Regions from separate parts of the Hymenobacter sp. UYP22 genome, predicted to be linked through region 1. Evidence: riboswitches for the same ligand, from Rfam matches in the RefSeq annotation. Region 1 holds a riboswitch; each other region holds the start of a gene.

Region 1 (7,851 bases):
ACTCCTCCGCCGACAGGGCCCGCATGCCCGCCTCCAGGTGCTTGTCGAGCAGCGGGTGGTTGGTAGTGAGCCACAACTGCCAGATTCCGTCCTGCAGGGCCTCAATTTCTGTGGGCGAGGTAGCAACCCGCAGGCGGCTGAACAGGTCGTCGAGGGAATTCAAAGTGTGAATTTGTGAAAGGTGAAATGGGAAAGAACAGGCGCCCTTACAGTACGCTAAGCCCGGCCGCCCAGGTAAAGAACGAGGCACAACTTCATCTTTCACAACAGCACTCCTAAAAAAGTGCCGCCGCCACCCGGCGCACCGCCTCGGCCTTGCCCATGCTGTAATAGTGCAGCACCGGTACGCCGTGGGCCATTAGCTCGCGGCTCTGGTTGATGCACCACTCAATCCCGATTTCGCGGGCGGCGGCGTTGTCGGGGGCCAGGTGCACGGCATCCACCAGCTCGTCGGGCAGGTTGAGGTAGAACGAACGGGGCAGGGCCGTAAGCTGGCTTTTGGTGGTGAGCGGCTTGAGGCCTGGTATGATGGGCACCAGTATGCCAGCCGCCCGGCACTTTTTCTCGAAGTTGAAGAACTGCTCGTTGTCGAAGAACATCTGCGTCACGATGTACTCGGCGCCGCGGTCCACTTTGTGCTTGAGGTAGCGGATATCCGCCCCCGAGTTAGGTGATTCGAAGTGCTTTTCGGGGTAGCCAGCCGTACCAATACAGAAGTTGGTAGCCCACACATCATCCTGCTCCTCATCCAGGTACGCCCCCTTGTTGAGGTCGGCCACCTGCCCGATTAAGTCGCAGGCGTAGCCGTGCCCATCCGGGTGGGCCTTGAACACACCCTCCGATTTAATGGGGTCGCCGCGCAGGGCCAGCACGTTGTCGATACCGAGGAAGTGTAGGTCGATCAGGGCATTTTCGGTTTCTTCCTTCGAGAAGCCACCGCAAATTAGGTGGGGCACCGTATCCACGTCGAAGCGGTTTTTGATGGCAGCGCAAATGCCAACTGTGCCCGGCCGCTTGCGCACCGTTTTCTTTTCCAACAGGCCGTTGAGGTGCTGCCGGTACACATACTCCTCGCGGTGGTACGTAACGTCAATAAACGGCGGCTTGAACTCCATCAGGGGCTCAATATTCGAAAACAGGTTCTGAATATTTTCGCCCTTTTTGGGGGGTAGGACCTCGAAGGAAAACAGCGTTTTGCCGTTGGCCCGGGTCAGGTGTTCGGTTACTTTCATACTGCTGGCGCGAGTCTCCCAGGGCTGAAGCCCTGGGCTAGTCAGCGGGCTAGGATTGATGAGATTATTGGAGGGCGGAAATGCGCGCTGCGTAGCCCAGGGCTTCAGCCTTGGGATGTCGGGACAGGCACAGCCGCCGGCTCATAATTCAGGTTAGGCATCAGCCAGCGTTCCAGTTCCGGCAGGGGCATGTGCTTGCGCTCGGCTATGTCGGCTACCTGGTCTTGACCAATACGGCCAAGCCCGAAGTAGCGGGAGTCGGGGTGGGCGTAGTACAGGCCGCTCACTGAGGAGGCCGGGTACATGGCCAGGTTTTCGGTGAGGCGGATGCCGGTTTTGGTTTCCGCGTCGAGCAACTCAAACAAGGTGATTTTCTCGGTGTGGTCGGGGCAGCCGGGGTAGCCGGGAGCGGGCCGCACGCCCTTGTATTTCTCCTGAATGAGGTCTTCGTTAGACAGGTTTTCGGCCGGGTCATAGCCCCAGAACTCCTCCCGCACGCGCTGGTGCAGGCGCTCGGCAAAGGCTTCGGCGAGGCGGTCGGCCAGGGCCTTCATCATGATGCTGGAATAGTCATCGTGCTCGGCCTCAAACCGCTCCAGGTGTTTCTCGATGCCAATACCCGCCGTCACGGCAAAGCCCCCGATGTAGTCGGCCCGACCGGTTTCGCGCGGCGCCACAAAGTCAGAGAAAGCTAGGTTGGGCACGCCGGCCGCTTTTTCGCTTTGCTGGCGCAGGGTGAAAAACTCGGTTTGCACTTCCTGGCGGGTATCGTCCTTGAACACCTGCACCGTGTCGTAGCCGACGGTGTTGGCGGGCCAGAACCCCAGCACGGCGCGGGCCGTGAGCTGCTTCTCCTCAATGATGCGCTTGAGCATGGCTTGCGCGTCGTTGAAGAGTTGGGTGGCGGCCTCGCCCACATTCTCGTCGGTGAGGATGCGGGGGTAACGGCCTTTCAGCTCCCATGTCTGAAAGAACGGCGTCCAGTCAATGTATTCGGCTAGCTCGGCCAAGTCGTAGTCTTCCAGGGTTTTGGTGCCCAGGAAAGTCGGCTTCACGATGGGCGTGGTTTCCCAGTCGGCCTTGAAGCCATTTTCGCGGGCGGCTTCAATGGTGAGGTAGTTTTTCTCGCGCTGGCGGCCGGCGTAGTCTTCACGGAGCTGGCGGTACTCCTCACGCACGGTGCGGGCGTACTCGACATCGGCGGAACCCAGCAGCGCGGCGGCAACGCCCACCGAGCGGGAGGCATCATTCACGTGCACGATGGGGCCGCTGTAGTTGGGGGCAATCTTCACGGCGGCGTGCAGGCGCGAGGTAGTGGCACCGCCAATGAGCAGTGGGGTTTTGAGGCCGCGCTTCTCCATTTCCTGCGCTACGTACACCATTTCATCCAAGCTCGGCGTAATCAGGCCACTTAGCCCGATGACATCTACCTGCTGCTTCTGGGCTTCGTCGAGGATGGTTTCCAGCGGCACCATCACGCCCAGGTCCACAATGTCGAAGTTGTTGCAGGCCAGCACCACGCCCACGATGTTCTTGCCGATGTCGTGCACGTCGCCTTTCACGGTGGCCAGCAGGATTTTGCCGGCGGTTTGCCGGTCGCCGCTTTGCTTGTCGGCCAGCAGGTAGGGCTCCAGATAGGCTACGGCTTTCTTCATCACGCGGGCCGATTTCACCACTTGGGGCAGGAACATCTTGCCGGCGCCAAATAGGTCACCCACCACGTTCATACCGGCCATCAATGGGCCTTCAATCACCTCCAGCGGGCGGCCTACCAGCTGCCGCACCTCCTCGGTATCCTGGTCGATAAACTCAGTAAGACCTTTTATCAGAGCGTGTTGCAGGCGTTCCTTCACCGGCAAACTGCGCCAGGCGTCGGCCACCACTTCCACTTTGTCTTTCTGCTTCACCGTGTCGGCGAAGTCCACGAGGCGCTCGGTGGCATCGGGGCGGCGGTTAAGCAGCACGTCTTCCACCAGTTCCAGTAGGTCCTTGGGCACCTCGTCGTACACGGCCAGCTGGCTGGGGTTCACTATGCCCATATCCAGGCCGGCCCGAATGGCGTGGTACAGGAACGACGAGTGCATGGCCTCACGCACCACATCGTTGCCGCGGTACGAGAAGCTGATGTTGCTGACGCCGCCGCTGGTGAGGGCGCCGGGCAGATTCTGCTTGATCCAACGGACGGCTTCGATGAAGTCCAGCGCGTAGTTGCGGTGTTCCTCCATACCGGTGCCCACGGTCAGGATGTTGGGGTCGAAGATGATATCCTCGGCCGGAAACCCGACTTCGTTCACCAGAATGTCGTAGCTGCGCTGGCAGATTTCGATGCGCTTCTCGTAGGAGTCAGCCTGGCCGTTTTCGTCGAAGGCCATAACCACCACGGCCGCGCCGTATTGGCGCACGGTGCGGGCGCGCTGCTTGAACACTTCCTCGCCTTCCTTCAGCGAAATGGAGTTGACGATGCTCTTGCCCTGCACGCATTTCAGGCCGGCTTCTAGCACGCTCCACTTCGAGGAGTCAATCATAATCGGCACCCGCGAAATGTCGGGCTCCGAGGCAATGAGGTTCAGGAACGTGGTCATGGCCTGCTCGGAATCCAGCATGCCTTCGTCCATGTTCACGTCAATCACCTGAGCACCGCCTTCCACCTGGTCGCGGGCTACTTGCAGGGCTTGCTCGTAGGCACCGGTACGGATGAGGCGGGCGAAAGCGCGGCTACCGGTCACGTTGCACCGCTCACCCACGTTCACAAATAGGCTTTCCCCGGTGATGCCGAACGGCTCCAACCCGCTCAGGCGGGTGGCCTGGGGCACTTCCGGCAAGGGGCGCGGCTCGTACTTTTCGGCCAGCTTGGCTAGCTCGGCAATGTGCTGGGGCGTGGTCCCGCAACAGCCGCCCACCACCGTCACGAGCCGGTCGGAGAGGTAGCCTTCTACCACGCCCGCAAACTCCTGCGCCGACTCGTCGTAGCCGCCAAAAGCGTTGGGCAAACCGGCGTTGGGGTAAGCGGAAATGTGTACGTCGGCAATACGGCTCAACTCCTTGATGTACACCTTGAGCTGGTCGGCCCCGAGGGCGCAGTTCAACCCCACACTCAGCAGCGGCAGGTGGCGAATGGAATTCCAGAAAGCTTCTACCGTCTGCCCGCTCAGCGTGCGGCCCGAGGCATCCGTAATGGTACCGGAAATCATGACGGGCACCACCCGGCCACCTTCGTCGAAGAACTTCTGCACCGCGTACAGCGCGGCTTTGGCGTTGAGCGTGTCGAAGATGGTTTCGATGAGCAGCGCGTCGGAGCCGCCGTCAATCAGGCCGCGCACCTGCTCGTGGTAAGCGGTGGCCAGCTCGTCAAAGGTCACGGCGCGGAAGCCAGGGCGGTTGACGTCGGGCGAGAGGGAGGCCGTGCGGTTGGTGGGGCCAATGGCCCCGGCTACAAAGCGTGGCTTGGCCGGATTCTGAGCGGTAAACTCGTCGGCGGCTTCCTTGGCCAGCCGAGCTGACTCGTAGTTCAACTCATATACCACGTGTTCCAGCGCGTAGTCGGCTTGGGCAATGGTGGTGCCGCTGAACGTGTTGGTTTCCACCATGTCGGCCCCGGCGGCAAAGTACTCGGCGTGGATGCCCTTGATGATGTCGGGGCGGGTGAGGCTAAGCAGGTCGTTATTGCCGCGCAAGGGGTGCGAGTGGTCGGCGAAACGGGTGCCCCGGAAGTCCTCCTCGGTCAGCGGGTGGCGCTGAATCATGGTGCCCATGGCGCCGTCCAGCACCAGGACGCGCTGGCGCAGAATGTCGTAGAGGGGCGAGTCGGGGCGGGCGGAGGCGGTGAGAACGGTCGGCATATCGGCTCTTCTAAGGAAAATCAGCGGCGAAAAGTGCCTATCCAGAAAGAGCCGGGCGCGGAGGCCGGTTCCGTACTTATCTTCTTTCAAGGCCCGCAAAGGCCTTGAAAAGGGAGTTAGCACCTTGTTTTATTTCAGGTTGCTAAGACGTCATTGGGCCCAATCCCTCGGTCTTTCTGGATAAGTAACACAGCGAAGATACAGCGCAAGCCGCTAAAAACAACAAGCCCGGCCGTTGGCACGGCCGGGCTCTAAGCAAGGAGTAGTGAGGTAGCTAGTCCTTTTTGATGCAGTTGGGCACGGTTTTACCGTCTTTCTTCTTGGTACCGGCTTGCTCGTAGCCTTTCCAGCAGGGGTCTTTTTTGGCGGAGGTTTCTTTCTTGTCAGCCATGGGATGGGGTGGTTTGTTAGTTACGGGAGAGGTACCGGGGTGTACGCAGGAGTGGGCCGCCGAGTTGAACTGGGCAGGCGAGGGGGGGCGGCGTCTGCTGTCTTGGCCGGGCCCGGCCTATGCCCGGGCCGGCAGAGCAGGGCGTTTGGTGGAATGGGACAATGATGCGCTGAGTGCTTCGTTGAAATGAAAGGCAGTTTGCCTAGCTTGGGTCTTCCTTATCACTTCCGCTTTTATCATGCTACCACTATCCTATGCCGCCGGGGTTGCCGCCCTGCTCCTGGCACCGCTCCTCAGCCCCGCCCAGACCCTGACGCCGCGCGGCCTGACGGGCACGTATTACCGGGGACAGAATTTCGAGCGGGCCGTACTGACGCGCATTGACAACCAGCTGGATTTTGAGTGGCGCAAGCTGCCGCCCGCCCCGGGCGTGCCGGCCGAGCATTTCTCGGTGCGCTGGACGGGGTTTCTGGAAGCCCCCGTGACGGGCCAGTACGTGCTGCACCTGACCGTGGACGACGGCGTGCGGGTGTGGCTGGACAACCAGCTGCTGTTCGACTCCTGGCGCGACCAGTACTTTACCAAGGGACAGGCCCGCGTGCGGATGGAGGCCGGGAAGCGCTATGCGCTGCGGGTGGAGTATTATCAGAACGCGCTGGACTCCCGGCTGCTGCTGGCCTGGCAGCGGCCCGACGCGTCGATGGTGGATTTCTTCGGTAGCCAATCCAACGTTCAGCCCATTCCAACGCGCTACCTCTGGTCGGCGCGGCCAGTGCGGGTTAAACTCACCAACGCTGCTGATTCGGCGGCCTATCTGGTCGCCCGGCGGGGCCGTATCAAGTCTACGCCTGTAAAGGCGGCCCTGGTCATCGGGTACCGCCCGCGCCCCACGCCCGCACCGTTGCCAAAACCCACGCCCGTTCTGACTACCAAACCAACTCCCCGGCCCGTCGTGGCCAGCCGGCCGCGCCCGCCTAAGAATGACCGGCCGGCGCTGGCGGAGCTGGGCAACCTGGCCAAAGGCGCGGCCGTGGAACTACCCAACCTGTACTTCACCCAGAGCACCGCCGAGCTGCTGCCTTCGAGCCAGCCCATGCTCAACGAACTGGCCCAGACCCTGCGCCGTCAGCCCGCTCTGCGCCTGGAAGTGGCCGGCCATACCGATAACGTGGGCGAGGCCCACCTGAACCTGCGCCTCTCCCAGCAGCGGGCCCAAGTGGTACGTCGCTACTTGGTCCGGCAGGGTATCGATTCGGTGCGGCTGACGGCCGTGGGCTACGGGGGAACCCGGCCGGTGGCCGATAACCGCCAGCCAGAGCAGAGGCCTCGAAACCGTCGGGTGGAAGTAATAGTGCAGTAATAGCCTGAGCTGCCGCGTGTACGTACATCAATTTGGCCAAGGCTCAACAACCTCAGCAGTTTCGCGTAAGGCATAAGCTCAGCACTATTCCTTACCACTTCCGCTATGGCTGCAAAGAAAGCTGCGACTCCTAAACAAGACGCCACTCCCGCAAATCCTATTCCCGCCAAAGCCGCCAAAACGGCCGCTACGCCCGCCGCCAAACAGGCGTCCAAAGTTGCCGCCGAAGTGCCTGAGCCCGTGAAACGCCCCACGGCCAAGGACATGAAGCAGCACGCCCAAACGCTGCCCTACCCCGCCAAACAGGCCGACATGAAGCTGCAGCCCGGCATGAGCTTCAGTACCTACCGGGCGGCTGGCAAGCTGCAGGATAAAATTGCCCTCATAACCGGTGCCGACTCGGGCATTGGGCGGGCGGTAGCAGTGGCGTTTGCCATGGAAGGAGCTCACGTGGCTGTTCTCTTCAACGAAAACGTGGAAGATGCCGAGGAAACCAAACGGCTAATAGAAGCTCAGCAGCGCCGGTGCATTCTGCTGCAGCTGGATGTGCGTGACCCGGAACAGTGCAAGCAAGCCGTGCGCCGCACCCGCGCCGAGTTAGGTGGCCTCAACATTCTGGTCAATAACGCGGCCTTCCAGATGGCCCAGGAGAAGTTCGAGGATATTTCGGAGGAGCAAATCCGCCGCACGTTCGATACTAACATTCTCGGCTACATCTGGATGGCGCAAGCCGCCATTCCTCACTTCAAGCAGGACGACTGCATCATCAACACCGGCAGCATTGTAGGCCTCACTGGCATTCCTATTCTGGTGGATTACGCCTGCACGAAGTCGGCCATTCATGCCCTTACCAAAAGCCTAGCTACTTATCTGGGAGAAAAGGGTATCCGGGTGAATTGCGTGGTGCCCGGCCCCGTCTGGACGCCCAACATTCCCGGCACCATGCCCCGGGAGGAGGTGGAAAAATTTGGCTACGAGGTGGCCCTGGCCCGCCCTGGTCAGCCTGAGGAGCTGGCTCCTGCCTACGTG
Region 2 (7,851 bases), on a different contig from region 1:
CTGCGGGCTTTTGAGGCGGTAGCTCATTTGCGTACCGGCCAAACAACTACCAGACCAGAAGGCCTGCAAGCCCTATTTACCCTAGACACGCACACTTGGCTACTTGATTACTATCAAGTGTATCTGTGGCTAACTGGGTTGCATTTCACTACAGACAGTGCGGAGGTATCCCGGCTGCAGATTTCAGTTCAGGAATTTGCCTCACGCCACCGCATGCCTTTCTTTCAACAGGTGGCAAAGAATATACTCACCTGCTCTGATGGCCGACGCCAATAGCACAACCATTGGCTTACTTCTTCAGGTACTTCCGCGACTCCATCACCCGAAACTCCGGGTCACTGGCGAAGATGCTTTGCAGGGAGCCGATGTGCGCGGCCCCGAACAGCGCCAGCACCCGCTGCGGGCGGCTCTGCAAGGCCTGCGTGACGATGTTGGAGTAGATTTTATAGTCCCGGTTTTTGAACACCGAAATCAACTCCGCCCCAATGTAGCGGGGGTTTACGAAGGCCGTATCCACGGCCGCATCGGGGTTGGTGAAGCGGCTGTTCATTACCCGGGCGGGCGTCACGTAGCGCAGCCGGTACACCAGGTTGTACAGCTCCGGCTGGTTGATGGCGGCCAGGTACCGGTACAGGGGCAAGCTCCCATCTTCCAGCGCGGCCCTTTTGGCGCCGGCTACTTTGCTCAGCTCCGCGCCAGCCTGCTGGTATACCTCAATATTCTGGCCGGTGCGCAAAATACCCTGCGATGTACCGCCCGGGGCATTGGCGCAGTAAATTTTGGGCAGTTGCAGCTGCTTGCCCAACCGGAACGCCACCTGGTAAATCTCACTGCGGCCGCCGGGCAGGGTGGCCAGGTCCAGCTTACCCTGGCGGTACAGGGCGTAGAGGCTGTCGAGGCGGGGCTGCTCCTCGGGCAGGGCTTCTACCACCAGCATATCGGGTTGGTAGTTGGCAATGGCGGCCGTGAAGCGGCTGATATTCTGCTGGCCTTGGGGCGTCAGCACATCGGTGGTGGGCTTATCGGCTTTGTAAATCTGGTTCAGATGGTCGCAGCCCACAACCATAACCTCGGTGGTGGGCTTCTGGGCCAAGCTGGCGTAAGAAAAAGCGGCAAACAGGATGGAAAGACAGGTTTTCTTCATGAATGGCAAGTAGATAATCGGCTAGGCTATGTGAACAGTCGCGCCGAAGGAACGTCATGCAGAGCGCAGCGAAGCATCTCGTGTGCGGAAGTCTGCTTACCCTCGCAACATCAGCACGCGAGATGCTTCGCTGCGCTCTGCATGACGTGCTATGTAAAACATTTCGTCGACTGTCCACACGCTCTAGAAGCGCGAGTTACAATCAATGGTCGGATAATCAGCTGCTGGCCCGCGGGCCGGTGCGTATGTCAGCAACTGGCTTGAGCCCGCCGGGTACAAGCCAGTTGCTGGCAGCTGCTGGCCCAGAGGACGCCTGCTGCTTGCCAAAACGTTGCCCGACGGCTCTTAAAGCAGAATAATTTCATTGAAAAACTGCGGCAATCAGACCCACAAAGCAGGTATTTATAACACCTAAATAGCGCTTAAAATAAGCAAAAAGGAATATTTTGAGCACGAACGCCCAGGTGGAACTGTTGCCCTAATAGCCGGCGCTGAAACAAAAATTTGGTTTTTCGAAAAGCGCGCCAGTACATTTGCAACATCAATTCTTTACCCCACAAAGGATTGTTTTTATACAGAGGCGCGGAGAGACAGGCTCGATGAACCGCCGACAACCCCCGGAACATCCGGAACGGTGCCAAGTCCTGACCATATAAAAACAACAACGCCGTGAAGTCCTTCACCAGCACCCCCAGCAGTACCCGTACCCGCGCATCCGTACAGCATGGATGTTGTGGCCTGATGCGTGGCGCCGTCTGTATGCGGATGGTGGGCATGGGCTGCTAAGGCATAGGGTTACCCTTTCTTGCTTTTTGCTTGCCGGTAGAGCGGAGCGGTAGCGCGCCACTGTTCTACGCCGTACCCGGGCCCACCATGCCCGCGGGGTTTTTCTGTGCGCCGACTGCTTCGGCCTCTGGAATAGCCTGATCCTCCCTACTTCCTTTCTCCGCAAACTGCTAGTTCCACCGGCCCCTTGCCGGCCTACTGGCCCCCGGCTGTGCACAAGCTGGGTGTAGGAGCGGAAGTTTTACCCCAGGGTTTTTGCCCTCTTTGGTATTCACCTCCCAACGCGCCCGCGCAGCCCCCGAGTAGGCTGCTGTTACGGCTGCGCATGCTCATCCCTTGCTTTTTCTGCAGTATGAAATCCTCTACCCTTCTGGCGGTGCCAGCAGTGGTGGCAGGCCTGGCCCCGGCGAGTTTCGCCCAGACGGCCGCCTCCTCCATAACCGGCACCATCGTAGATGCCACGGACCGCAGCCCCTTGCCGGGCGTTACGGTGGTGGTCCAAGGCACCACCGTAGGCGCCTCTACCGGCCCCGATGGCACTTTTTCGCTGACCCTACCGCCTGGTAGCAGCACCCTAACAGTTAGCGCCATTGGCTACGAAAGCCAGACCGTGGATGCTTCCGCCGGCCCGGTGCGTGTGGCCCTGAAAGCCGACGTGAAGCAACTATCGGAGGTGGTGGTGACGGGCTACAGCGAGCAAAACCGCAAGACCCTGACCAGCGCTATCAGCTCGGTGAAGGGTGATGCGCTGAAGGACATTCCGGCGGCCAGCCCCGACCAGCTGTTGCAGGGCAAAGCGCCCGGCGTGCAGGTATCGGCCAACTCGGGGGTGCCGGGCGGCGGGGTGTTCATCCGCATCCGGGGCAGCAACTCCGTGAATGCCAGCAACGACCCCCTGTACGTGGTGGACGGGGTGTTCATCAACAACACCAACCTGATTGCCACCGGCCTGGGCAACCAGGTATCCAGCAACCCGCTGGCCGACATCAACCCCCAGGATATCGAGAGCATCGAAATCCTGAAGGACGCCAACGCCACGGCCATCTATGGGTCGCGCGGGGCCAATGGGGTGGTGCTCATCCAGACCAAGCGCGGCAAGGCCGGCGACAAAACCCGCATCACCTTCAACACCTACCACGGCTGGTCGAAGGCGCCCAAACAGTACGAGCTGGTGAACGGCCCGGAGCTGGCTCAGCTGGAAAACGAGCGGTTTCTGAACGACGGCGGCAACCCCGCCCAGCTGCCCTACCGCCCAGTGGCCGCCGGGGGGCGCGGCCTACCCGAGGAGCAGCAAACCTACGACCGGCTTTCTGATGTGTTCCGCACGGCCCAGACCCAGAGCTACGAGCTGTCGGCGGCCGGGGGCTCGGCTAAAACGCAGTTCTACATCGGAGGCGGCTATTTCCGGCAGGAAAGCATTGCCAAGCCTACCAACTTCGACCGGTTTAGCCTGCGCGTGAACCTGGATAACTCCGTGACCGATAGGCTGCGCATTGGAACCAGTACGGCCCTCACGCGCACCCACCGCAACGTGAGCAGCAACGACAACAACCCGGTGGGCGTCATCAACTCGGCCCTATTTCCGCGCACCAACCTGCCAATTTACAACCCCGACGGCACTTACGCCAAGTACGGCTCCTTCGATAATCACCAGGCCCTGATTGACAATCTGAACAACGATGCGGTGGGCTCCCGCGTCATCTCAAATGTGTATGGGCAGTACCAATTCGGCAAGCACCTGACCCTGCGCAGCAGTTGGAGCATCGACTTCAACGACATGTACGAGAACAACTTCAACAACACGCTCATCCTGGCCGGGCAGCCCCGGGGCACGGCTACTTCCTTCCTATCCCGCGACATCACTCTGCTCAACGAGCAGACTTTGAACTACTCGGTGGATTTCGGCGAGGACCATTCGTTGCAGGCCCTGGTGGGCAATACCATCCAGAAAAACACCTTCCAGCGCACCAGCCTCTCGGGCCAGCAGTTCCCCAGCAATGATTTGACCAGCATTGCCTCGGCCGCTACCCAAACGGGTTCCTCGTCCCGCTCCCAGGCCGGGCTGTTATCCTTCTTCGGCAAAGCTACCTACAGCTTTAAGCAGCGCTATACCGCCGATGTGAGCTTGCGGGCCGACGCATCCTCCCGCTTCGGGGCCGACAACCGCTGGGGCTACTTCCCGGCCGTGGGCCTGGGCTGGCGCCTGAGCGAGGAAGAGTTTATCCGGAACCTGAACGTGTTTCAGGAGCTGAAGCTGCGCGGCAGCTTGGGCAAAACGGGCAACCAGGCCGGCATCAGCGACTTTGCCGCCCGCGGGCTGGTGCAGGGCGGGGCCAACTACCTCGATTTGCCCGGTACCGCCCCCCTTCAGCTGGCCAACCCCAATTTGAGCTGGGAAAGCACCCGGCAGTGGAACGTAGGCCTGGATGCAGCTGTGCTGCAAAACCGCCTGCTGCTGGAGCTGAATTACTACGACAAGTACACCTCGGGTCTGCTGCTGAACGTGCCGGTGCCGCGCAAAACGGGTTTTGCCTCAGTGGTGGAAAACTACGGGGCCGTGAGCAACAAGGGCTTCGAGGTGCAGCTAACGGCCAACTGGCTGCCCCGCACCTCGGCCGTGCAGTGGAGCACTACCGCCAACGTGGCCCGCAATGTGAACCGCATCGAGAAGCTGGCCGCGCCCATTACCTCCGGCTCCCGCGACATATTCCGGCTCGAAGAGGGAGCTCCGCTCTATTCCTTCTGGCTTTATCACCAAACCGGCGTGAACCCCGAAACCGGCGACGCCCAGTACAAGGACGTGAATGGCGACGGGCAGATTTCGGTGGCCGACCGCCAGCTGGTGGGCAACGCCTGGCCCAACTATTTCGGGGGCGTAACCAACTCGGTGAGCTACAAAGGCCTGGATTTTGGCTTCACCCTGAACTTCGAGCAAGGCGCGAAAATCATGAACATGAACCGCTTCTTCCTGGTGCACGGTGGCACGCAGAGCAACATCGGCTACCTGCGCGAACAGCTGGACCGTTGGCAGAAGCCCGGCGACATCACCAACATTCCGCGCCTGACTACCAACCCGGCCTCCAACAACTACGGCGGCGTGGTGCAGAACCTGAGCGACCGGTACCTGGAGGATGGCTCCTTTCTGCGCCTACGCACCATTTCGCTGGGCTACACGGTGCCCCAGCAGGTAGTAGGCCGGGCCCGCCTCAACTCCCTGCGCGTGTACGTGCAGGCCGCCAACCTCTTCACCATCACGCCCTACTCCGGCCTGGACCCCGAGGTGAACTCCCAGAGCGGGGTGAGCAACACCAAAAACTTCGACTGGGCCACCGTGCCCCAGCCCCGCACCTTCCAGGTGGGCCTCACGGTGGGCTTATAACCAAGATATAAGCCCGTCATGCTGAGCGCAGCCGAAGCATCTCTACCGCTTCGTCCACACGATTGAGTTAGCCAGCGGCAGAGATGCTTCGGCTGCGCTCAGCATGACAGTACACCCTGTTTTCAGAATCCGACTTCGATGAAATCTTCGCTATACCACTTGCTGTTTGCCGCCGTGCTGGGTGCTTTTACCCTGAGCATTTCGGCTTGCAACGACCTGCTGGACCCCACGCCGGTGCAGCAGCTCCCCGACGACCAGGCCATTACCGATGCCAGCAGTGCCCGCTCCGCCACCATCGGCGTGTATGACCGGGTGCAGGCCTACTATCAGCTCAACTGGCCGGTGCTGGGTTTTCTGCCCGGCGAGAATGTGCGCTTCAATGGTACGCTGAACCAGTTTCTGCAGATTGACCAGAACCAGCTCAGCGCCGACAACGTGCTCATTACCGAGGCCTGGACCCAGATGTACCAGGCCGTGAACGGGGCCAACAACGTGCTGGCAGCCCTACCCGGCATCAGTGACCCGCTGCTGACGGCAACCGAGAAAAACCAGCTACTGGGCGAGGCTTACTTCCTGCGGGCCCTGGTGTACTTTGATTTGGGCCGGGGCTGGGGTGGAGTACCGCTGGTGCTCACGCCCACCCGCACCAAGGAAAACGGCCGGGGAATCCGGCGCAGCACCCGCGAGCAAACCTACGACCAGGTGCTGGCCGACCTAACTCAGGCCGAAAACTTACTGCCCGAGGCTGCCACTCGCAACCGGGCCGTAAAGGCCGCCGCCCGCGCCCTCCGGGCCCGCCTGCACCTCTACCGCCAGCAATGGGCCGATGCTGAAGCCTACGCCACTCAGGTAATCGGGAGCAGCAATTACGGCTTGGTAACACCTTACCGGACCATTTCCACGGCACCCTTCCTGAGCCGGGAATCGGTGTTTGAGCTGACGTTCAGCAATTCCGACGCCAACTCCATGTGGAACAACTGGTTCCCGAGCGCCCTGGGCGGACAGTTTAACTTTCAGCCCGTACCGGCCGCCATTGCCCTGCTCAACGACCCCACCGTGGGCGGCAGCCGCTCAGCCCTGCTGGCTACCACGGTTATTGCCGGCAGCAACGTCACCTACGGCAACCTCTACAGCCGCTCAGCTCAGCGCGACGACCCTAGCTACGTGCTGCGCCTGGCCGAGCAGTACCTTATCCGGGCCGAGGCCCGCGCCAAGCAAGGCAAGCTCACCGATGCCCTGACCGACCTGAACGCCGTGCGCAACCGTGCCGGAGTGCCGGCCAGCACCGCCGCTACTGCCGACGCTCTGCTACTCGCTATTGAGAACGAGCGGCGGGTGGAGTTTGCCTTCGAGGCCGACCGGTGGTTTGACTTGGTGCGCACCGGCCGGGCCGGGGCCGTGCTTGGCGTTACCGACCAGCGCCGCTGGATATTCCCTCTGCCCTTCAATGACCTGGTAGCCGACCCCGACCTAGAGCAGAATCCCGGCTATTAACCTGATTCCACCATTTTTTTCTTCTCTCACATTTTCCATCCCATGGCAAATTCACCCAAGCCCATCGGTATTTATTTCGAGCACCCCGAATGGTTTAAGCCGCTGTTTGCGGAGCTGGACCGCCGCGGCCTGCCCTACGAGAAAATTGACGCCGCCCACCACCTCTTCGACCCCTCGGAAACAGAGAGCCGCTACTCGCTGGTGGTAAACCGCATGAGCTCCTCGGCCTACCTGCGCGGGCACGGCCAGGGCATTTTCCATACGGCCGGCTACGCCACCCACCTGGAGCGCATCGGCACGCGCATTATCAACGGCTCGGCGGCTACGGCCATCGAAACCAACAAGGCCCGGCAGCTCAGCCTGTTTGCCTCACTGGGGCTGAAGTTTCCGAAGTCGTTGGTTATCAACCACGCCTCCCGCGTGCCCGATGCGGCCCGGCAGCTGCAGTTCCCCATTGTGGTGAAGGTGAACATTGGGGGCAGTGGGGCCGGCATCATCCGCTTCGATACCATTGAGGGCGTGGAAGCCGCCGTAGCCGCCGGGCAAATTGACCTGGGCATCGACCAAACTGCCTTGGTGCAGGAGTACGTGACGCCCCGCGGCGGCAATATTCACCGGGTAGAGACTCTGAATGGCAAGTTTCTCTACGCCATGAAAGTGTATACCAGCGGGGAGAGCTTCAACCTGTGCCCGGCCGAAATCTGCCAGATTCCGGAGGAGCCGGCGGCCGGTGACTTCTGCCTGACGGAAGCGCCCAAGAAAGGTATTCAGGTGGAAGCCTTTACGCCCCCGTCCGAGGTGATTGAGGCCGTGGAGCGCATTGTGGCCGCTGCCAAAATTGACGTGGGCGGCATTGAATACCTGATTGACGACCGGACCGGCGACGTGCTCTTCTACGACATCAATGCCCTGTCCAACTTCGTGGCCGATGCCGTGAACGTGGTGGGCTTCGACCCCTACGTCCGCTTCGTGGACTACCTCGAAACCCAGATTGGCACCCCCGCCAAACCAGAACTGAGCTTGGCTACCAACTAAACCAGAACGGTCA
Region 3 (7,851 bases), 340 kb from region 1:
TGGGCCGCCCCGCCTGGATTGAGCCCGGCAACGTGCCCCTGGTAAGCCTGCACGGCACCGCCGATGCCGTAGTGCCCTACGGCGCTGGCACGGTAGGTGGGGGCTTACCCCCCCAGAAAGTGTACGGCAGCTCCATTCTACACGCCCGCGCTACGGCCGTAGGCATCGTCAACCGCCTCTATACCTTCAAGCGCGCTGGCCATGTACCCTATAGTGGCAGCAGCGCCACGGCCATGGCCTACATGGACACTACCACGCGCGTTGTCCGGGATTTTCTGCGGCCCCTGCTTCGGCAGCCGGCAGTTGTAACGGCTACTAAATCGGCTACGGGCACTACCCCGCAGGCCTACCCGGTACCCGCTATGGGTACGGTGCAGCTACAATGGCCGGCGGCGCTGGCGTTCCGGCCCCAGCCGGTGGAGGTGCTGGATGCCACGGGCCGCGTAGTGCGCCGCCTGCGCTGGGAGCAGCCCACGCTGCTGATTCGCCGGGAGACACTGCCTGCCGGCACGTACTTGGTACGGGCGCCCGGGCTGGTGGCCCGCCGCATCGTGTTCGAGTAGAAAAAACTGGCGCATCGGCCCGCAAACTGGCCGTATCTTTGAAAAAGCAACGGCTCCATAGTCGTTGCTTTTTTGCATGAAATACGGTTGGCTGCTTGGGCTATTGTTGTTGCTGAATTTGGGGGTCCGGGCGCAGCCGACGGCTTCCATTGATACTACCCACGGCCGCTACCACCGCCCGGTGTTTCGGCAGGTGCAGGTGCGCCGCAACGTGGAGTTTGCCCACGTCACCACCATGCTTGGCTTGCCCCAGACGCTGTACATGGATGTGTACGAGCCCCAGGGCGACACCGTGCGCCGCCGCCCCCTGGTAGTACTGGCCCACGAAGGCGGCTTCCTGACCGGTACCCGCGACGATGCCGTAATGACGGCCCTGTGCACCCGCCTGGCTCGCCTGGGCTATGTGGCCGCTACCATTGACTACCGGCTCTATTTCTTCCCGTTTGATACCGTGGGCATTGGCCGGGCGGCTATTCGGGCTACGCAGGATATGCGGGCCGCCGTGCGCTTTTTCCGTCACGATGCCGCTACGGCCCACAAGTTCCGGGTGCATCCGCAGTACGTGTTTGTGGGCGGATCCTCGGCCGGAGGCTTCATGGCGCTGCAAACCGGCTACCTCAACAAGGCCTCGGAAGTGCCCGCTTACCTGGATGTGGCCGCCCTGGGCGGACTGGAAGGCACGGGGGGAAATGCCAAATTCAGCAGCCGGCCCCGGGGGGTAGTAAACCTGTGTGGGGCGCTGGCCAGGGCTACTTGGCTGGAGGCCGGCGACCCTCCGCTGTGCAGTGTGCACGGCACCCGCGACGGGTTGGTGCCCTACGGCAAAGGCACCATTGGGGCGCAGCTACCGGCCCAGCTGGTATACGGCAGCGGGGCCCTGCGCGTGCGCGCCAACGCCGTGGGCGTACCCAACGTGCTGCGCCGCCTGCGCGGAGCCGGCCACGTGCCGTATTCCTTCGAGCCTACCTACATCGACTCGGCTTTCGTGGCCATGCGCGACTTCCTGCGGCCGTTGCTGGGAAACGGGGCACCTGGCCCCCTGCTAGCAGCGGCCTTGAGTCCGCGCCGTGAAGCCCAGGTTACTGCCCTGCTTTTACCTCGGCGCATAGCCATACTACCTCCTCAACCGGCCCTGGAATGGCGGCCTGCTTTGCTAAAAACCGAATCAGATTCTGTACAGACGCGCCCACAACCTACAACTCCGGAAGCTGCTGGAGTTGGGCCGCCTCAGTAAAAACCGGGTGCCCCGCTACTCTGAGGAGGTAGCAGAACACCCGATAAATGATTCTCGAAAAACGTGAGGTTATGCTAAGACCTCGGCTACCAACACCTCATTGCTGACGGGGCGGAGGCGGCCGGTGCGCACGATGAACGCGCCGTATTTGCGCAGCGTGTCGCGGTGACGGATGAGGTTGGCCAGGGCCACGTAGCCGACTACGTACTCGTCCTCATCAGCTTCCTCCGAAATTTCGCTGAAGTCGAGTAGGTCAATGAGGCGGTCCTCATCGGTGCGCAGGTAAATTTCTACTTCCAGGTCGGAGGCGTATTCGGCGGGGGTAGCGGCTTTGGGGTAATGGTAAGCGAAGCCCTGGCGCAGCGCAACCAAATCGGCCAGTACGGCCGAGCCGGTGGGGTGCCCGCCGGCCCCACGCCCCCGCAGAAACTGCTCCCCGGCAAAATCGGCTTCCAACACTACACCATTGAACTCATGGTCAACACTATACAGCGGCGACTCAGGGCCTACTAGCTGCGGCGTTACCAGGGCGGTTATGCGGCCATCGGCCAGGCGCTGCAGGCCGGCTACTACTTTAATTTTCTGGCCCTGGCTGGCAGCAAAGGCAATATCCACCGCACTGATGCTCTCAATGCCCAAATTCAGCACTTCCTCCGGGTTCAGGAAGGAGCCATAGGCGTGAGCAGCTAGTAGCACGGCTTTGGAGCGCGGGTCGAAAGCGGCCATATCTAGGGTCGGGTCGGTTTCGGCGAAGCCTTTGTGCTGGGCTTCCCGCAACGCCGGCGTGTAGTCGGAGCCATCCTCACCCATGCGCGTGAGCACGTAGTTGGAGGAGCCGTTCAGAATACCCGTGAGGCGGCGCAGCGGCTCCTGCCCAAAATAGGCGTCCAGCGTCCGGATAATGGGGATACTGCCGCATACGGCCGCTTCATACAGCAACGTGCCCTGCCCGGTGCGCTGCAGCTGCACCAGCTCGGGCAAGTGGCGAGCCAGCATAGCCTTGTTGGCCGTCACTACGCGGCGGCCCCGGCGCAACGCCTCGCTCACCAGCCGAAATGCCGTGTCGGCATCATCAATGAGTTCCACCAGCACGTCCAGGGAATCATCGATAAGCAGCGCCTGGGCGTCAAACTCAAACCGCTCGGCGGGCAAGGGGCGGGCTTTGTGCGGGGTTTTTACGGCAATGCGGCTGATAACGAAGCTGCTTTCCGGGTGCTGCTGCAGAATATCGTACAAGCCCTGGCCTACGCAGCCAAATCCAATCAAACCAACCCGCCACGCTTGGGCAGGGGCAGAAACAACGGAAACGGGTAGGGAAGCAAGGTTAGTGGACATACGTCTGGACGTAGAATCGTTCGAGGAAATGAGTGATTTGAGCGGTTTCAATCAGAAAGCCATCGTGGCCGTACTGCGAGTCCATCTCGGCGTACATGGCCCCTTTGATGTAGCGCGCCAACTCCTGCTGCTCCTGGGGCGGAAACAGCACATCGGAGGTAACGCCCACCACCAGCGTGCGGGCCCGGATGCGGCCCAGCGCCGCCTGCACGCTGCCCCGGCCCCGCCCCACATTGTGCGAGTCCATGGCGTGGCTGAGCGTCACGTAGCTGTAGGCATCGAAGCGGGACACCAGCTTGTCGCCTTGGTAACGCTGGTAAGAACTGGCCAGAAAATCGGTGATTTTGGCCTCGTTCTGGTCGGTTTGGGTACTGCCGTAGGCGCCGTAGCTGCGGTAGCTGAGTAAGGCCACGGCCCGCGCTGCCCGCAAACCCGCCGCCCCGCCCGCCGGGGTAGCCTGCTGGTAGGTTGGGTCGGCGAAGATGGCCAGCCGTTGAGCTTCATTGAAGGCAACACCCCAGGCCGAGTGCCGGGCACTGGTAGCTAACAGTAGTAAGTTCTCAAATACGGCCGGGCGCTGAACGGCCCATTCCACGGCCTGCTGCCCACCCAAGGAGCCCCCAAGCAAGGTATGGATACGCGTCAGGGCCAGGTGTTCCCGCAACGCCTCGTGCACCGCCACCATGTCGCGGATGGTAATAAGCGGAAACTGCTGGTAGGCGGCTTCCCCACTGGTGGGGTCTGGGGTGAGCGGACCAGTAGTGCCGTAGCAGGAGCCCAGCACGTTGGCGCACACGATAAACCACTCACTCGGGTCAAAATGACAGCCAGGACCTACCAAACCGGGCCACCACTCCTGTACATCGGAGTTGGCCGTGAGGGCATGGCACACCCACAGCACATTGTCGCGGGTGGGGCTCAGCTGCCCGTAGGTGTGGTAGGTTACCTCCACGTGCGGCAGCACGGCCCCGTTTTCCAGCCGCAGCGGCCGAGGCAGACGAAACACGTGGGAATCTTCGGAAGGCATTGTGTAGGAGTACTAAAGGAATGCAGTAGGGTAGGATGGGGCTAAAAAGCCACCATGCTGAGCTTGAAGGAGTATGACGCTCTGATCTTACCTAGATGCTATGAATCAAAAACTAGCCCGCGGGCGGAGTCGAATTCTACCCGGCTCCGCCCCGGCTAGGTGCGGGCACCCCTGCTATTCCCGGAGTCTCTCTCGTAAGCCCGGGAATGGGGGCCCGCGCTGCGTGCTGGAAGTTGTGCCGCCGATGGCTCTCTCACCTGCCCTCGGCGGCTTCAACCCCTCTCATAGTTTTACACTTCCAGCGGTGCAGCGTGTTCAGTTTCGGGTTCGGGCAGTAGGGTGCTGTGGGTGTTGGGCGAGGCGGCGTTGCGCACCGCGTCAAATGCCTGCTGCAAATCGGCCCGGATATCCTCAAAATGCTCAATGCCCACCGATAGGCGCAACAACGTGGGCGACACGCCGGCCGCGCGTTGCTCCTGCTCCGAAAGCTGCTGGTGGGTAGTAGCCGAGGGCTGAATGATGAGCGTTTTGGCGTCGCCTACGTTGGCCAGGTGGCTGACCAGCTTCAGGTTATCAATGAACTGGGTGGCAGTTTCCTTGGAGCCTTTGATGGCAAAAGTGAGTACCCCACCGTAGCCGCGCTTCAGGTATTTCTGGGCCAGGATGTGGTAGGGGCTGCTTTTCAGACCAGGGTAGTTCACGGCTTCCACCTGCGGATGCTGCTCCAGCCAGTTGGCCACGCGCAGGGCGTTTTCCACGGTGCGCTCCACCCGCAGACTCAACGTTTCCAGGCCTTGGAGCAGCAGGAAGGAGTTGAACGGGCTCTGCGAGGGGCCAAAGTCGCGCAGCCCCTCTACCCGGGCCCGGATGATAAAGGCGATGTTGCCAAACGGGCCGTTTTTGCCGAATACGTCGTTGAAAATCAGCCCGTGGTACCCATCAGATGGCTCCGTGAACTGCGGGAACTTGCCGTTGCCGAAGTCGTAGGTGCCTCCATCCACAATTACGCCACCCACACTGGTGCCGTGGCCGCCAATCCACTTCGTGGCCGATTCCACCACAATGTTGGCCCCGTGTTCCAAAGGACGGAACAGGTAACCGCCGGCCCCAAACGTATTGTCCACAATAAGCGGCAAATCGTGCTTGCGGGCAATGGCGGCAATAGCCTCGAAATCAGGAATGCTGAAGCTGGGGTTACCGATGGTTTCCAGGTAAATAGCCTTGGTCTTCTCATCAATCAGGGCCTCAAACTTGGCGGGCTGGTCGCCATCGGCAAAACGGACTTCAACGCCTAAACGCTTGAAGGCCACTTTAAACTGGTTGTAAGTGCCGCCGTACAGGTGCGTGGTGCTCACAAAGTTGTCGCCGGCCTGCAAAATGTTGTTGAGGGCAATAAACTGCGCTGCCTGCCCCGAGGATACCGCCAGGGCTGCCACACCACCTTCCAACGCCGCCACCCGCTGCTCGAACACGTCGGTAGTCGGGTTCATCAGGCGAGTATAAATATTGCCAAACTCCTTCAGGGCAAACAGGTTAGCGCCGTGCTCAGCATTCCTGAACACGTAGCTGGTAGTCTGGTGAATGGGTACGGCGCGGGAACCGGTTACGGGGTCAGGCTGCTGGCCGGCGTGGAGTTGGAGGGTCTCGAAATGGAAGTTCTGCGTGGACATGGCAGGGCTGAGTTTGAAGACGTTGGGGGTAGGAAGAGAACCTGAAAGGCAGAGCCGCCGCGAGGGGAATAAGGCCGCGTTGTTCATGCCAAATTGTTGACGATGAAGTTGGTAACGCGTGGGTTGCCTGCCGGATGCCTAGTAGCAGGCACCTTCGGCTCGGGCCGAAGCTAGGCTGGGAGGGAAGAGGGCTGCGGGGCCGGGCTTGCGGCTAGCAACAGCAACAACACGCGCTGCTACAGCAGCGCATTCGCATTCGGCCGGTAGCGGCTGAGGCAGCCGGGGCAACGCAAAAAACCCACGACGAAACAGCAGGCGCAATGGCGGCTGAGGCGGTAGGGGCTGAAAAGGCGAAAGCGAGGGTGTTTTCCATGGTACTCCTGAGTTATATGCCCCGCCGCCGGATGGCTGGTCGGGCAGGAATTGGCACCTTTCGCGCGGTCGAAGGTTGCCAGTGGGTCAGGGAGCCTGTTCTCTCGCCACTTCTGTATAAATCCTATGAGAACTTCCCCGCCGCGAGCGGAGGAGTACCGAGTTGGTAGTGCAAAGGTATAAACGCAGATTTGATATCTGCAAGCATTATTGGGGAAAATGCTGAAATTATTTTTTCTGGCTAATGTCGTTTTATAAACGGATGAGATTATGCGTAAAACATTGTTAATAAGCGGGTAATATAGATAAAAGAGAAGGTAGATATGCCGGGCGAAGTTAATCAGTGACTAAGTTGATCTGTATAAGCCAATAGCTCCAGTGAACAGCCAGGCTGAGTTATTGCGAGTAGCAAGGGGGCTGGCGCACAAAAAAAGCCGCTCTTATAAGAGCGGCTTTCTTGCATATTTTAAAGAATTAACCTTAGCTGGAAGCTTTGGGCAGGGTAAGCACCTGGCCTACTTCAATCTTGTCAGGGTCGGAGCCAATGATGCCTTTATTGGCCTCATAAATCTGGTGCCACTTGGTGCCGTCGCCGTAGTGGTTGCGGGCAATTTTCGAAAGGGAATCACCGCTTACTACGGTATAGGTTTCGCCTTCGGTAGCGGCGGGCTGGTTGGCGTTGCCGAAAAAGTCGGTAGCACCACCGGCGGCAGGTTTGGCGGCTGGCTCAACAGGTTTCTTTTCGCCGTCGTTCGAGAGAAAATCAAACAGTCCCATAGGAGTAGAATCGTTAAGAGTGGGAGGGGAAGCACCGACGTTCGGCCGGGTTGGCAGTCAGTCAGATGCTTCTTACGCCGTGGCAGACATTAGGTTGTAGCTGCACTATGTTCCGCTGGAGCAGGCATCCGCCGGGCAAACATCTTGCGGCGGGGTTCCGTACTAGACGCATTATCGGCCGTTGCGCCGTTGAGTTTGCCACATCCTTCACCCTATTCACTCTCCCCATGAAAACCCTGACCTCTCCCTTCCGCCTCCTGGCCAGCCTGCTGGTGTTGTTGGTTCTCTTCACGGCTGCATCCTGCGGCAGCAAAGAGGGCAAAGTAGAAGGTGTAAATATGCTGTACGGTGCCCAAAGCAAAGTATGGAAAACCGACAAGGAGCTGAGCTCCACCGGCGACAAAGTAAAGCAGACTGATGCGCAGGAAGACGAGCGTATCACCTTCTTCGCCAACGGCCAGTACAACATGACCTCCGCCGCTGGTGCCGTAAACGGTAAGTACGATTTCGACCAAGCTGGTAAAAAAATCACCATGACTCCCGACGGCGCTGCCCAAAGCAACACGTTTGATGTAGTTACCCTCACCGATGACAAGCTGACGCTCAAAGCTCCTACCGGTGCTGAGCTGAAACTCGAAAAAGAATAACCCCGCTGCTAGGTTTGTATAGCAGTCCAAAAAACTCAAAAAAGCCCTTCTGCCCAGTGCAGAAGGGCTTTTTTGATGCATTTTACCGGAAGTATGTAGCTTGCTGATCAACTACATACTATTGTTCCTATGTTTTCTATCCGAATGCTGGCCCTGAGTGGCTTGCTAAGTATGCTTGCCGGGCCGCTACTGGCCCAAAATGCGCCCGGTACTACGGCGGCCGTTG

Evidence for each region. A riboswitch is a leader RNA that binds a small molecule or an ion and turns the genes downstream of it on or off. The one in region 1 is predicted to bind S-adenosylmethionine.
Region 2: another riboswitch for S-adenosylmethionine. It lies ahead of ABIB60_RS09550 (SusC/RagA family TonB-linked outer membrane protein); the one in region 1 lies ahead of metH (methionine synthase).
Region 3: another riboswitch for S-adenosylmethionine. It lies ahead of ABIB60_RS04210 (O-acetylhomoserine aminocarboxypropyltransferase/cysteine synthase family protein); the one in region 1 lies ahead of metH (methionine synthase).

What each region holds. Positions count from the first base shown of each region.
Region 1 is NZ_JBEPPK010000002.1:517,754-525,604, reverse strand. Features, by position in the region: gene ABIB60_RS05680 (tetratricopeptide repeat protein) at 1-163, opposite strand, end outside; gene metF (methylenetetrahydrofolate reductase [NAD(P)H]) at 276-1,232, opposite strand; gene metH (methionine synthase) at 1,337-5,071, opposite strand; SAM riboswitch class I at 5,145-5,258, opposite strand; gene ABIB60_RS05665 (PA14 domain-containing protein) at 5,701-6,822, shown strand; gene ABIB60_RS05660 (SDR family oxidoreductase) at 6,928-7,851, shown strand, end outside.
Region 2 is NZ_JBEPPK010000004.1:234,668-242,518, forward strand. Features, by position in the region: gene ABIB60_RS09540 (hypothetical protein) at 1-276, shown strand, start outside; gene ABIB60_RS09545 (DUF5694 domain-containing protein) at 290-1,144, opposite strand; SAM riboswitch class I at 1,712-1,803, shown strand; gene ABIB60_RS09550 (SusC/RagA family TonB-linked outer membrane protein) at 2,283-5,309, shown strand; gene ABIB60_RS09555 (RagB/SusD family nutrient uptake outer membrane protein) at 5,448-6,803, shown strand; gene ABIB60_RS09560 (ATP-grasp domain-containing protein) at 6,846-7,838, shown strand.
Region 3 is NZ_JBEPPK010000002.1:176,335-184,185, reverse strand. Features, by position in the region: gene ABIB60_RS04230 (carboxylesterase family protein) at 1-563, shown strand, start outside; gene ABIB60_RS04225 (alpha/beta hydrolase) at 640-1,797, shown strand; gene ABIB60_RS04220 (homoserine dehydrogenase) at 1,867-3,132, opposite strand; gene metX (homoserine O-acetyltransferase MetX) at 3,122-4,159, opposite strand; gene ABIB60_RS04210 (O-acetylhomoserine aminocarboxypropyltransferase/cysteine synthase family protein) at 4,450-5,829, opposite strand; SAM riboswitch class I at 6,212-6,325, opposite strand; gene ABIB60_RS04205 (LysM peptidoglycan-binding domain-containing protein) at 6,682-6,978, opposite strand; gene ABIB60_RS04200 (lipocalin family protein) at 7,206-7,625, shown strand; gene ABIB60_RS04195 (erythromycin esterase family protein) at 7,755-7,851, shown strand, end outside.